DNA from 2 places in the Peribacillus sp. NPDC097284 genome. Region 2 is predicted to be linked to the other one. Evidence: riboswitches for the same ligand, from Rfam matches in the RefSeq annotation. Region 2 holds a riboswitch; the other holds the start of a gene.
The links. A riboswitch is a leader RNA that binds a small molecule or an ion and turns the genes downstream of it on or off. The one in region 2 is predicted to bind thiamine pyrophosphate.
Positions count from the first base shown of each region.

Region 1: it holds a riboswitch for thiamine pyrophosphate, as region 2 does, so the genes downstream of both, tenA (thiaminase II) here and thiT (energy-coupled thiamine transporter ThiT) in region 2, are expected to answer to the same signal.

Region 1 is NZ_JBIWCZ010000002.1:102,923-110,357, reverse strand. Features, by position in the region: gene ACIQXU_RS06280 (ABC transporter ATP-binding protein) at 1-1,396, shown strand, start outside; gene ACIQXU_RS06275 (DUF459 domain-containing protein) at 1,472-2,170, opposite strand; gene ACIQXU_RS06270 (GNAT family N-acetyltransferase) at 2,328-2,837, shown strand; gene ACIQXU_RS06265 (Spo0E family sporulation regulatory protein-aspartic acid phosphatase) at 2,893-3,078, opposite strand; gene ACIQXU_RS06260 (Fur-regulated basic protein FbpA) at 3,296-3,559, opposite strand; SAM riboswitch class I at 3,657-3,760, opposite strand; TPP riboswitch at 4,065-4,170, shown strand; TPP riboswitch at 4,239-4,331, shown strand; gene tenA (thiaminase II) at 4,437-5,126, shown strand; gene thiW (energy coupling factor transporter S component ThiW) at 5,127-5,660, shown strand; gene thiD (bifunctional hydroxymethylpyrimidine kinase/phosphomethylpyrimidine kinase) at 5,629-6,435, shown strand; gene thiM (hydroxyethylthiazole kinase) at 6,432-7,247, shown strand; gene thiE (thiamine phosphate synthase) at 7,228-7,435, shown strand, end outside.
Region 2 is NZ_JBIWCZ010000007.1:99,281-106,715, forward strand. Features, by position in the region: gene iadA (beta-aspartyl-peptidase) at 1-762, opposite strand, end outside; gene ACIQXU_RS14280 (hypothetical protein) at 939-1,244, shown strand; gene ACIQXU_RS14285 (transglycosylase domain-containing protein) at 1,424-3,400, opposite strand; gene ACIQXU_RS14290 (universal stress protein) at 3,691-4,215, shown strand; gene thiT (energy-coupled thiamine transporter ThiT) at 4,268-4,849, opposite strand; TPP riboswitch at 4,948-5,050, opposite strand; gene ACIQXU_RS14300 (cation diffusion facilitator family transporter) at 5,301-6,188, shown strand; gene ACIQXU_RS14305 (histidine kinase N-terminal domain-containing protein) at 6,412-7,435, shown strand, end outside.

The DNA of each region.
Region 1 (7,435 bases), on a different contig from region 2:
GTCACGACTCATGAATGATGTGAACTTGCTTCAACAACTCATCTCATCAAGCATGCTACAAGTTATTACAGATACGGTCACCTTCTTTGCCATCGCAATCTATATGCTGTTCATCAATTGGAAACTGACCGTGGTCCTTCTCATTACCTTTCCGTTCATGTTCTATCTGACACGTGTATTTGGTAAACGAATCCGCCTCTCATTTAGAAGCGTGCAAAGTTCGGCCGGCGATGTCAGCAATCAGCTGCAGGATTCCCTTTCCGGCATACGGCTCATCCAATCCTTCACAAATGAAGAATTTGAATCAAAACGATTCGCGGACCGAAATCATGAGAATACGGTAGCAAACATCAAATCAGTTCGACTGAGGTCCATGTTTGGCCCGCTCATAGATTTAATGAATAATTTAGGTCTGATCGCCGTGATTGTATTTGGTGCCTGGCAAGTGATGCAGGGAGAATTTACGATTGGATTAATCGTGGCATTCCTGGCTTATCTCAGGCTTCTGCAAAGTCCAATCCGTAATTTCAGCCGTGTAATCAGTATCGTGCAACAATCGGCTGCAGCTTTTGAACGGATTACCGAAATAATGGAGACACAACCTGGAATCCAGGACAAAAAGACAGCAATTAATGTTCCCAAAATCACGAAACAAATCGAATTTCAAGGAATTGATTTCGCTTATGTCGAGGGGGTACCAGTACTCCGAAATCTTAACCTGATGATAAAAGCAGGACAGGTAACCGCTCTTGTCGGCTCATCCGGGGCAGGGAAATCAACGATTACCAGCCTTTTAATTCGTTTCTATGACCCCCAACAAGGGACAATAAAAATGGATGGCCATGATATTCGTGATCTCACCCTCAAATCTTTACGGAGCCAAATGGGGGTTGTTTCGCAAGACATCATTTTGTTTACCGGGACCATCCGCGATAATATAACCTATGGTAAACTCGACGCAACGGACGAGGAAATTATCGAAGTGGCTAAGGCGGCATATGCTCATGATTTCATCAAGACGTTCCCAAAAGGATATGACTCACAAATCGGAGAACGTGGGGTCAAACTTTCTGGTGGCCAAAAGCAACGGATTGCCATCGCCAGGGCCCTTTTGAAGAATCCCCAAATCATCATTCTCGATGAGGCGACGGCATCGCTCGACACGGAATCCGAACATCTGATTCAGGAAGCGTTATCCAACCTATTAGAGAACCGGACTTCAATCGTCATTGCCCATCGGTTATCAACCGTTCAAAAGGCAGATCAAATTGTCGTTCTTGAAAAAGGGGTAATTCAAGAAAATGGAACGCACGAACAACTGCTACTAAATAATGGTCGCTATCGGCAGCTCCATGACTTACAGTTTCCACAGGCGGAGGCACCATCAGAAACATAACCAACCAGAAATCCGCCCCCGATAAATAAACCTAAAAGGGCATGGAAATCAAGTCTCCATGCCCTTTTATCGTTCTTATTTAAAATCATATTTATCTAAGATTCGATTGGTTATAAGCTGATAGCCTTCTTCATTTGGATGAATTTCATCACTGAAGTATGCTTTTTTATCTTTGTTTTCGAATAAATCGTTGGTAGGGATATACTTTAGTCTACTATCCTTGTCCACCATCTTTTGAATCGAATGATTATAATCACTAATATGGTTTTCTAATTTCAAGTCGTCTTTATTGGGGTTATATAACCCTATCACCAAGATATCAGCTTTATTATTTTTCTTTAGAAGCTCAGAAAGAATTTTATCTAAATGTTGTACATACTCTTTCTTTTCATCATTTATCTTTTGATCATTGATTTTTTTTAAGTTTCCACCATTACTGTTAATTAAATCATTGATTCCGATATAGACGATAAATGTGTCAGCCTTATCCAATTTTGTGTTAATCTCAAGATCTTCGAGCTGTTTAATGACACCGTCCGTTTCCTGACCTTTAATACCATAATTCCAGAATTGGACTTTTTCTGAATCGGAATCATTCGTTTTATGTTTCAAGTCATCAATATATCCTTCCCCTTCTTTATCGCCCTTTCCATAAGTCAAAGAATCTCCAAATGCCATGACTCTTTGATCGTTTTTCGCATCTACTGCCTGAAACGCATAGGCAACTAAACAAATAACAAGTACAATAAAAAATAAGCCAACGATTTTCTTCATTTGTTTTGCTTCTCCTTTTGTATTCACTAGGAAGTATTTTATTTTTAAATACCCAAAAAGAGGACAAGCCTAACATTTGAATAACTTAATTAAAATTAAATTGCATGATGCACCTGTACTGGTGATTGGAATGCCATAATAAATGGATTGGAGCTTAATGATGAAGGAGTTTACAGAATTCAGGGAAGCAGTATTTGAGGATTTGCCTAAAATTATTGAAATTTACAATTCTACAGTACCTTCGAGGATGGTTACTGCGGATACAGAACCAGTTACAGTAGAATCACGGCTCAAATGGTTTGAAGAACATCATATTCTCAAACGGCCATTATATATGATCATACATGATGGAAAAACAGCTGGATGGATGAGTTTTCAATCTTTTTATGGTAGACCCGCATATGATTTTACCGCTGAAATTAGCATCTATATAGATGAGGAGTTCCGTGGGAAAGGAATTGGACAACTTTCAATCCAAAAGGCTATAGAGGTGAGTCCGAAGATAGGGATTAAGACACTTCTTGGATTTATTTTCGCACACAATGCACCAAGTATTAAGCTTTTTTCAAAATTTGGTTTTGAAAAATGGGCGCATTTACCGAAAATAGCAGAACTCGATGGAGTGGAACGCGATTTGGTCATTCTTGGTAAACGTGTCACTACATGACTTCCATTGCAACAGGCGATTGCCTGGATTTGAATGGTCTGGTGGGATGTACTGATTATTCGCGACAAACTCCCAGGAATTTTATATGTGTGACCGCATTCAATAAAGAATCCAACTCTTGACTTGCTTGAATGGTCATCCTGCTTGTCAAACCATAATTTTTTGCTAACATGATCATTTCTTTTCGTTTTTCTTCAATTTTTTCAACTGTTGTTATGTGAGGAGGCTGCAATATAACCACTTCCTATTTTTCAATTATTTTACATATTTATCATAACCAAAGCACTAGGCGAAATCAATCATTTTACATGTTTTAAATATGTTATTTCACTAGTGAAATGTGACAAAATACCCATTATATTTTTCTGTTTTGTACTTTTTATGTCAGTTCAAAGAGAAAAAGCATTTGCCTTTACACAGCAAATGCTTTTTCTCTTTGATTGTTCACTATAGGTTAACTAAGTCATGCACTCTGGAGGTGACTCATTACCTGATTTATCTATAACAATCTTATATTCATCTTCAAGAGCTTTTAATGGAGCATCATAGAGATGCTTTTCATCAGAGGTTTTGTATACACCATTTGATAATAGTTCTTCTATCAACAATGCTCTCCTCTGTTCTTTTTTCTCGAAAAACTCTGCCATATGAATGGCCCCTTTCCTTTTATTCATATTTTCCACATATAATGCCCCTAATCTTATAGGCTTTGCTAAAGCCAAAATATATATACCTGTTGTAGGGATTCTTAAACCCTATTTGACAAAAATAAAAACCCCTTCTAATCCAAGAAGAGGTCGACAGAGGTCCGTTCGTCTCTTCTTATCTTCCAAGCGATTGCTTGTTGGAAGAAGCACAGTTCCCCGATGGGTCTGTTGCCGAGGTTTCATAGGGCCAAGTCCCTCCACCTCTCTGGATAAGAATACAGAATATAAATGATTTTGACATGATTTTATCCCACTTGCAAGGATAAGTCAATTGCATTCAAATAATTTTTAATTTTTATATTATTTTTCCGTGTGCCCTTTTAGCACAAGGTAAGACCATATCCCTATTTTGCTAATAACAATATTTCCCTCCAATTGACCGTGGGTTAGGGATGCTCCATTTGCCAATGGGGATTTTATCCTACTACCCCTTTCACGCCACAAAATACTCATAAAATTCTATTGAATTCAAAGGTTGCAATTTCCTTTTTATCTGATATGATGACAATAATCACATACGAAATACCACTAGGGGAGTCTTCTATAAGACTGAGATGGAATGATGTTCCGGACCCTTTGAACCTGATCCGGGTGATGCCGGCGGAGGAAAGTGGATGATATCGTCGTCGTATATTTGACTTCATCCATCTGGCCCGTTCCGTTTTCAGGAACGGGTTTTTCGTTTAATTGAATAATAAACTGCTAGGGGAGCCATTAATAGGCTGAGAATCAAACCCTTTGTACCTGATCTGGTCATACCAGCGGAGGAAAGCAGGTTGAAAAAGGGATTCGTACATTCCTAGAACAGCCGCTTTCTATATGAAAGCGGCTGTTCTTCATTTTTGGACACTCCCCTCCTTTGTATGTGAATGAATTATAAGGGGGAAAAATCATGACGAAAACCCAAATGAAAACTTTCAGTGCTAGACTTCACGAACGTTCAAAAGAAATTTGGAAAAAGAATCATACTCATCCTTTCGTTCAAGCAATTGGAGACGGGACACTATCAGAAAAAAAATTCGCCTATTACTTAAAGCAGGACTATATCTATCTTATCGATTATGCCAAGCTTTTTGCCTTAGGGAGCATCAAGGCCACTAACCTTGAGATCATGACCAAATTTGCTGGTATTTTAAATGAGACTCTACAGGTAGAAATGGATTTGCATAGGAGCTACTGCAAGGAATTCGGAATTAGTTCTGAGGAATTGGAAAATACCGAACCAACCCCTACTACCCTTGCCTATACAGGTTATATGCTTAATGCCGCCCAACATGGAACTCTAGCCGATCTTATTGCCTGCTTACTTCCTTGTGCCTGGGATTACTATGAAATTGGCTCGATATTAAAAGAACAAAATGGTACAGCACTAGAAACAAATCGTTATATCGCTTGGATTCAATCGTATGCATCCCCCGAATTCGCAGATGCGCACAAATGGTTGGCCAAGCTGTTAGACGAACTGACGGAAGATATGCCTGAAAGGGAATTGAAAAGATTAGAGAAACACTTTTTAATGACCTCCCGATATGAATATTTATTTTGGGACATGGTTCACAACGAACAGGATTGGCCTCTTTGAATGCTAGATACTGGTAACTCGTTACGGAAAATGACGTTGACTAGCTTGTTCACGGCCATCACTACCCTGACTAGCTCATTCGTTTACATCCCTGTTGGTTTTGCGAAGGTGTTTCCTATTCAACATGTAACCAACGTCATGACAGCCGTTATGTTGGGGCCGCTTTTTGCTGTGACCCAGGCCTTTTTAGTATCCCTTATCAGGAACATGACAGGTACAGGTTCCATTTTTGCATTTCCGGGCAGCATGGTTGGTGCCCTGCTGGCGGCCTTCCTCTACCAAAAAACAAGAAGGATGGGACACGCCTGCTTGGGAGAAATAGTGGGGACAGGCATTCTCGGATCCATCGCCTGTTATCCGATCGCGCTTTTATTATTGGGAAAAAAAGCGGCACTTTTTGGTTTTCTGCCAGCTTTTCTTCTTAGTTCTTTAACGGGCGCAATTATAGGCTTTCTTTTATTGAAAGTTCTCTTAAAAAATCATTATATGAAGGGGTTTTTTTATGAAAAGGGCACTAACGATCGCCGGATCTGACTCTGGGGGCGGAGCCGGCATCCAAGCTGATTTAAAAACATTTTCGGCCCATCGGGTTTATGGCATGTCTGTTATCACCGCCGTTACGGCACAGAATACCTTGGAAGTTCGATCTGTACAGCCCATCGATCTCCCTGTGATCACCGATCAAATTGCGGCCGTATTTGAAGACATTCGTGTCGACGCAGTAAAAATAGGGATGCTTGGATCAAAGGAGACGGTCGAAACCGTCGCCCATTCGCTAAAATTATTTAAACCGGCTATCGTCGTCCTTGATCCTGTCATGATTTCCAAAAGTGGACACCATCTGTTAGATGAGAGGGCCGTTTCGTCGTTAAAAACTGATTTACTTCCACTTGCTACACTTGTCACGCCCAATATACCTGAAGCAGAGGTCATTACCGGATTCCCGATCCGGACGAAGCAGGACTTTTATAAGGCATGTACCGCTATTCTGGAACTGGGTCCGAAGGCTGTTTTACTGAAAGGAGGACATGCAGCAGGAAATCCAAATGACCTCTTTTATGATGGCAAGGAGTTCTCTTGGATCAAGGGTGAACGCATTCATACGAAAAATACGCATGGAACTGGCTGTACCCTTTCCTCTGCCATTGCATCTAATCTTGCTAATGGACTTCCTTTAGCGACGTCCATTGAACAAGCGAAAATCTATATTTCTGAAGCGATACGAAATAGCTTAGAACTCGGTAAGGGACACGGACCCGTTCACCATTTCCATCAATTTTATAAAAAGGAACGGAGTGATTTCACATGAATACATCCGTTGCAGACTTATTTGGCAGAGTGAGAAAAAAACAACCACTCGTCCACCAAATCACCAACTTTGTTACTGCAAATGATTGTGCCAACGCTACCCTGGCAATTGGTGGTTCTCCCGTTATGACTTCCAATCCAAAAGAAGTGGCGGACATGGTCAAACTGGCACAAGCACTGGTGATTAACTTAGGTACACTGGATGATGTTTCCTTGGAGGCGATGGCGATTGCCGGGAAAACAGCGAACGATTGCCATATACCCGTAATTTTAGATCCTGTGGGCGTCGGTTCCACCCCTTACCGAACAGAGAAAGCGATGGAACTGCTCGATTCAATGACTGTCCAGATTATTCGCGGCAATGCAAGTGAAGTCCATCGGCTAATGGGAGGCGATATCGTAACGCGAGGGGTCGATTCAGGACCGCTTTCCATGAGTAATGCAGAACTATCCCTACGTGCTGCTAGAAAACTGAAGAGTGTTGTCGTCGTGAGTGGAGCCAAGGATGCCGTTAGTGACTCTTCACGTACGTCCATCATCGATAATGGAAACCCTCTTTTAACAAAGGTGACCGGCACCGGCTGTATGTCGACGGCCTTGATTGGGGTCTTCTGCGGAATTACGGAGGATTACTATTCAGCTGCTATCGCAGGAATTTCAACCATGAGCATCTCTGGTGAGCTTGCTGCCAGAACCCTTGAAAAAAATGATGGCACAGGGACATACCGGACACGGATTATTGATGCCATCTCAGGAATGAATGATTCCATATGGAAATACGAGGTGAAAATGCATGAAGAAAGTGCCATTTGATTTGAGCCTTTATTTAGTCACGGAAGAATCATTAGCCGTCGAGGACATGACCACTATCATCACCGAGGCGGTATCAGGCGGAGTTACGGCCGTCCAACTTAGAGAAAAGCAGGCATCTTCCCTTACTTTTTATCAAAAAGCTTCTCTATTAAAAGGGGTCCTTGATGAACTTTCGATTCCGTTAATCA
Region 2 (7,435 bases):
TTGAATGGTACTTGTCGTGAAATCGATGTACCCGCCTTTTTTGGCAAATTGTATCCCGGCCTCAAACAAATGCGGGTTCCGGTTCATATGTGTAGGGTAGAACTGTGTAATCGGAATTTCCGTCGTCCTGACGACTTCCTCGATTACCTGTACATGATCCAAGCTATCCCCGACATGTATATTAACGATACCGGCTTTCCCGGACAAAAGTCCTCCATTCCTGGCCTGCGACGCAAGTTTTGCAAGCTCTGCCACGGTTGGCTGTGAAGAACGGTGATCGGCAATGGCAATTTCACCAACTCCAATGATTTTATCCACTAAGATTAAATCATCTTCAATCTTGTCCATTAGGGTCTTCACCGGGACTTGGTACGAACCTGTTTGAACGAAGCAACTAATCCCTTCTTCTTCTAGGGCCCTCGCTTTAGCAAGCAAGTCCGGCATCGTCCTTGTCGTTCCATCCGTGCCAATGACCCCGACTAATGTCGTGATACCGGCTAGCGTCGCATCGGTCAACTGAATTTCGGGCGTTCTTGTTTTGAATCCCCCTTCACCGCCGCCACCGATGATATGAACATGTGCATCGATAAAACCTGGTACAATGATTCGACCGTTCGCGTCAATCACTTGCATTTCAACGAAATTGGCAGGGACGTCGATTTTATCCTCAATGAAGCCAATTTGTTTTCCGACCAACAAAACGTCTTTCTTACCTATGTATTCCGGCGTATAAACCTCACCATTCTTTATCAGTGTCAGCATAGGGCCAAACTCCCTCCAAGTTTAAATATTCTAATAGGTTTCAAAACGATATACGCGGGTAAATATACACCATAACCCAATTACATGAATTCAAAAGAACTTAACTTAGTTTTTCTATCTTATAAGTATTACGGCACAAGCATTTAATTATATAAAAATTAAAGGAGTAAACAACCATGAACAAAGTAATTTCTGCTGATATTAAAACAAATACACGATTATCCATGCGTCAAATCATGAACTTATACCAAGTGACAAAAGAATTCAAAGGAAACATCTACTTTATCTGCAATCATAAAATGGTCGATGCCACAAAACTTTCAACATTTGTATCATTCGTTCTCATTCTACAAGAGTGTGTGGATATGAAAGTGATCCTAGAAGGACAAAATGTACATGCAATGCTGGAAAAGGTTCAGGCCATTTGTAAAGAAAATGATGAAAAAATAGGATTTCACTCCAACCAAACCGTTGGGATTTAATATACGAAAAAAAATTACATATAAATGAGGTGTATAGATATGAGAACCATTTTAATGATTATCGGGGCTATCGTCGTAATCGGTTTAGTTGTAAATTTCATCTTTTAATGAGGGAAAAAAAGCTGTCAATAATGACAGCTTTTTTTCATTTACTGGGAATATGGATATATCCCCAATCATCACCAAGGAAAATCCCATGTTTTCCACTTACCAAGCCCCTCCTTGATTTCATTCCCCTTATCAATCCAATATTGCTTCCTTTCCTCTTCTTCTTCCTTTTCCTGCTGTTCCGCTATCAATGGTCCGATGTCTTCTGCATGAAATGATTCAGCCGTTTCGTTCTGTAAGGCCTGAGCCATGATCTTTTGAAAGATGAGTGTACTTCCCTGGCTGCTGTTAGTGGTTAAATAATGTTCTTTATCCGTTTTATCGTAGCCAGCCCATACAGCTCCTACTAAAGAAGGGGTGTATCCCACGAACCATTGATCCTTCACACCTGATATTCCTTCGATCGGGACCTGTGTGGATCCTGTCTTTCCTGCGATTTCATAGCCAGAGACCGCGGCATTTTTAGCCGTTCCATAGTTAACTGTCCCAAGAAGCATCGCATTCATCTTATCGACGACATCCTTCGAAGCCACCTTTGTCTTCTTTTCCTTCCAGGCTGCTATTTCTTTCCCATCCGTGTCTTCTATTTTTATAATGGCATGCGCTTCGTTTCGCTTTCCTTCATTTGCAAACGCCGCATAAGCTCCTGCCATTTGGAGTGGGGACACCCCTTTATCCATCCCGCCTAAGGCTATCGATAGATTTCGGTCATTTTTTTTGTCATAAGGAATCCCAAACCGTTTGAGCGCATCCAGCCCCTTGTCGATTCCAATTTCATTCAGGAGCCAAACGGTTGGCACATTCAAGGAATTCATCACGGCTTCATACATTGGGACCTCCCCTTTATAAGTGCCGCTCAAATTCGATGGTTCATAATTCCCGAACTCCATCTTCTCGTCTTTTAAAGAGTCGGTCATTTCATATCCTTCTTCAATTGCCGGTGTATAAACAGCGAGCGGTTTAATCGACGAACCAGGAGATCTTTTCAGTTGCGTCGCCCGATTATATCCCATGAATTGATGCTCGCCCCTCCCCCCAACAAGTGCCTTAATGCCGCCTGTTTTAGGATGAAGAAGGACCGTCCCACTTTGCACCAATATGTCATTGCTTGTCCCAGAAGGGAAATTGGCATCCTGGCTATAGACTGATTCGGCAGCCTGCTGCATCGGTTGATCTAATGTGGTATATATTCTATAGCCCCTAGTGAGTAATTGCTGGAGCTCCAATCCATACATGGTGGAGGCTTCAGATAGGACATGGTCTATATAATAAGGATACTTCCCTTTTAAAGGATCTGTATCTTCACCTAACTGTAGTGATACTTCATCCTTTTTGGCAGAAGCCGCTTCCTCTTCGGTCAAATATCCGTGTTCGGTCATTCTAGACAGTACCAAATCCCGTCGTTTAACCGCCCCTTCTGGATTTTTGTACGGATCAAGCTTGGAAGGCAAGTTAATGACCCCAGCAAGCAAAGCCCCTTCGGCGACGGTTAACTCAGAAACATCTTTTGAAAAATATATGTTCGCTGCCTTTTTGAGTCCCCATGCTCCATGTCCAAAATAAACTTGATTCACATACATTTCTAAAATTTCATCCTTTGTATACGTACGTTCCAATTCTTGAGCGATGAAAAACTCTTCTATCTTTCTTTTCAAGGTCCGATCTGATTCAAGCATGGTGATTTTTACAAGTTGTTGGGTAAGTGTGCTCCCGCCTTCAACAACGCTTTTCGCCTTGACATTTTTCACCATCGCACGCATGATCGCTTGATAATCTATGCCATGATGTTCATAAAAACGGTGATCCTCAATGGATACGACCGCTTGAATGAGATGTTCCGGGATCTCCTCTATCGCGACGCCTTCCGATTTATTAGCCGTGACGGTACTGGCTAAGTTCCCATCCTCGTCATAAATCTTGGTCGGTTGCTGAAGTTGATCCTGGAGATTGCTTATATCCACAGTTTGTTTAAAATATATGAACAAACCGGCTCCCACTACGACAATGATTGATATAATTATAAGACCTATTTTCAATAACGCTCTCATTTGTACCCCCATTTTCCCAGATGCGACATGCTCCATTAAAAATATTTTGCCCTTTTTATGAAAGAAAACTCTTGCAATGGCTAAAAGGGAAAACAAATTCCACAACATTTTTCCCATTATCCTTTTCCATACAAAGTGCCTACAATATTTCTCCCTTTCATGCCTAGTCTTTTCTTTTTCCATACCCTTTACCCACATTTATAAATCAATATACACCTGAAAAAGGCATGAAACCAATAAAAACGGGTATATAACCTATAATGACAAATTATGGGGAGAGATGATCTTAGATGAAACAATTAAAACGTATCGTCGCCGCTTATGATGGAAATGAAGAGAGCAACCGCGCCGTGGAATATGGAGCTTCATTAAAAAAGGCCTTTCCGGAAGCTGAATTGACCATTGTTCAAGTTCTGAATCCAAAAGGTGAAAGCCGTATCCTCGAGAGTGCATCCGCTCCTGGGTTCGTACCGGCAGCAGGATTTTATGTCGACCCTTCACAAACGCATCCCGTAACAGAAGTAGAACAACAAAGTCAAATGCACATGAACGATACTCCCACCGTTCATGAAAACAATGTGAGGATGGCTGAAAGCAATATGATGAGGTTGCTCAGTGAATGCCAGGTTAATGGAAATATCGAGATTTTAGAGGGAAATGCCACGGATAGCATATGTGACTATGCAAAGCGGACGAACGCCGATTTAATCATCGTCGGCAACAGTGCAAAAAGCGGCCTGGAAAAGTTCTTCCTCGGAAGCACCAGCAGTTCCATAGCCAAGCAGGCACCATGCTCGGTATTTATTGCAAAATAATGGAGAAAAGGACCGGCTCATAATCGAGCCGGCCCTTTTAAAAGGTCTGTCTTTAGATGGCTTTCTTCAACAAGACATTCGAAGCAGCCGAATAGAGCACCATTACCACGATTGCTGATAAAATAAAACTAAACAGCATATATGTCCCATTGTAAATCAAGGAATAGAGGACGACTGGTTGCCCGTCTGGCGCATATTCCCCAAAGAAAACGATACCTGCTGTAAAATGGCAAAGAAACCTCAGGAAGCTCCCCACAAACATGCCACAAACCGCATATATATCCCCTCTTAACCGTTTTCCCCCTTTACGGTTATTCACAAATTTATTCATGAACAACCCGGATAATCCCACGGCGGTAAAAGCAAGGAAATATTCGATAAATCCTTGAAGCGGCGTTGCCAGAAATGCCAAACCAGTGGCAATCTGCAAAAGCCCCAATAGTAAACCGGTGGCCATTCCGCCCTTGATTCCCCAACGATAGGCCATTAAGAATATCGGTACCATGGCAATGGAAATCGATCCCCCCTGTGGCCATATCCTTGCAAAGACAAAACCGGAGACTATATCCAGCAGTAATGCCAATGCAGAAAAAATCGCGACCTCTGTCATGAATAATGTTTTATGTTTCATCATCTCTCACCCTTCTCCACGTGCAAAAGTGCCCATGAGTCCCGTGTCGCTTTTTCGGCATGCAAAAAAGCAACACCAGGGCGGTAATGGATGCCCAGTATTGCTATCCAAAACCACATCCCTACGCTAGTACTAACTAACAGGTTCATAGGGTCTGAACTCAACCGTTCACTCTCAGCCATCTTGGCTCCCCTTGTGGAAGTATTTAATTTTTGTTCCTCGGTTAGAATATACTACTAGTTTCTCTAATTGACAAGTAAATAACACGATTATATCCACGAGCGTTTTTCCCTATTACTGGTTATATTTTTTCATCCAGCCAACTTCTTTACATGGCCTCAATACACATGCCATATGCCAAGTTAGATGGATAAAGACGACAATTTTTCTATAGACTCACTAGGGTTCAATTTGATATCTTTATAAAGGTTATTTTGCACGAGGGGGAAAAGACATGGATAAACATTCAATTTCTGCTGAAAAGGGCGCCTATATCAGTATAGCCGCATACATATTCTTGTCGGCCCTCAAATTAACGTTTGGTTACTTTGGAGACTCGAAAGGACTTTGGGCAGATGGTTTAAACAACACGACCGATATCATTGCCTCTGTCGCTGTATTAATAGGCTTAAAAATATCAAGGCGACCACCTGATAATAATCATTCATACGGTCATCTGAGAGCTGAAACCGTAGCGTCTCTGGTTGCCGCCTTCATTATGATCACCGTCGGATTACAGGTCATATACAGCGCCATCGAATCATTCTTTTCGCAGGATGCGACAGTTGTACCGAATATGTTCACAGCTTATGTCGCTTTATTCTCCGCCATCTTCATGTACGGGGTTTATCGTTACAACTTGGCTTTAAGCAAAAAAATAAACAGCGCCTCCATCCATGCTGTCGCACAGGACAACCGTTCTGATGCTCTTGTCAGTATCGGTGCTTTCGTAGGTATTATCGGTACCACAATCGGCATAGACTGGTTGGATGCGGTTGCGGCTTTAGTGGTAGGTCTGATGATCTGCAAAACGGCTTGGGATATTTTCCACGACGCTTCACTTTCCTTGACCGACGGTTTCGATGAACAGCATCTCCAACAAATAGGTCAAACCATCCTGTTGACGGATGGGGTGAAAGACATGAGTGAAATTAAAGCTCGGATGCATGGGAATGAAATTCTGGTTGAAACAACCGTGCATGTCAATCCGCTCTTGACCGTCATCCAAAGTCATGACATTACAGTGAAGGTTGAAGAAAACTTATTAAAGGAACATGACATCAAACATGTCATTGTCCATATCGAACCCTATACATTTCAAAAAAAAGGTACCCGTCAATAATGAACGGTGCCTTTTTTATATGTGTAAACCCCCTATTAATACAATGTTTACCTAATATAAACAAAGCCTTTCCCCTTTTACCGATCATTTACCGCATGAATGAGTATTTAAAGAACGCTTTCAATCTGTTATTATTAAAACCATATATTACATTTTGGAATTATATTCTAATTCATTCATAATTAAGTAAGATAAATTCATTTTCCTACACATGGAGGGCAAAATGGTATTGAATCGAGAAATGACTCTTCACTTCCTATCTTCTCATAAAACTACTATCCTTACCGAATGGAAAGAGCGATTAAAGCATTTGTCAGATGGCTATATAGAATATTTTGAAGAAGAAATAGAAAAAATTCTAAATTCACTGATGAAACAACTGAAAAATACAGATACTAACATAGATGATATGCTGAAGGATTTAGGGGAAAAGATTTCAGCCGGCCGGGTTAAACAGCATTTGAATATGGATATGTTCTTTTCCATAACCTCTACCGGAAGATCGATCATCATTGATCAATTTCTCTCTTACGAAGCCATCAAAGGAGAACTATCTGCGGTTATCCACCAAATAAATGCGTACTTCGATAAACTCATTTATTTCGCTTTATCCAGTTATACCGATTTAAAGACGAAGCAGGTTGCGGAGCAATATCAGCTGATCAATCCAAATCATAAAGACCGTTTGACCCTTTTAGGCCAGATGACATCAAGTTTTGTCCATGAGTTCCGGAATCCCCTTACTTCCATCATGGGTTTCATTCAATTATTACAAGCCGAACAGCCAGAGATTAAGTATCTGGACATCATTTCAAAGGAATTGGATCAGCTTAATTATCGGATTACACAATTTCTTAACCTTTCAAAGAGGGAAACGGATACTACACAAATTGAAATATTTCCAATCGCCCCCCTGGTAGATGAAGTGATTGAATTCCTATACCCTAGCATCTTGGAAGTAAATGCTTCCGTCTCCTGTAATATTGAGGGCGAAGCCCAGTTGGCCGGCTCCAAGGAGGAATTCAGGCAAGTGTTACTCAATATCATATTGAATGCCCTGGATGTAGTTACGGAAACGCCAAATCCATCCATAGACATTTCCGGTTCGGTAGCATCAGGTTTCCTAACCTTGAATATTTCTAATAACGGTCCAAAGATACCTTCCGAGGTGCTTCCTAGCATCTTTGAACCCTTCATCACAACGAAAAAAAGGGGCACAGGGTTGGGACTATTCGTTTGCAAGGAAA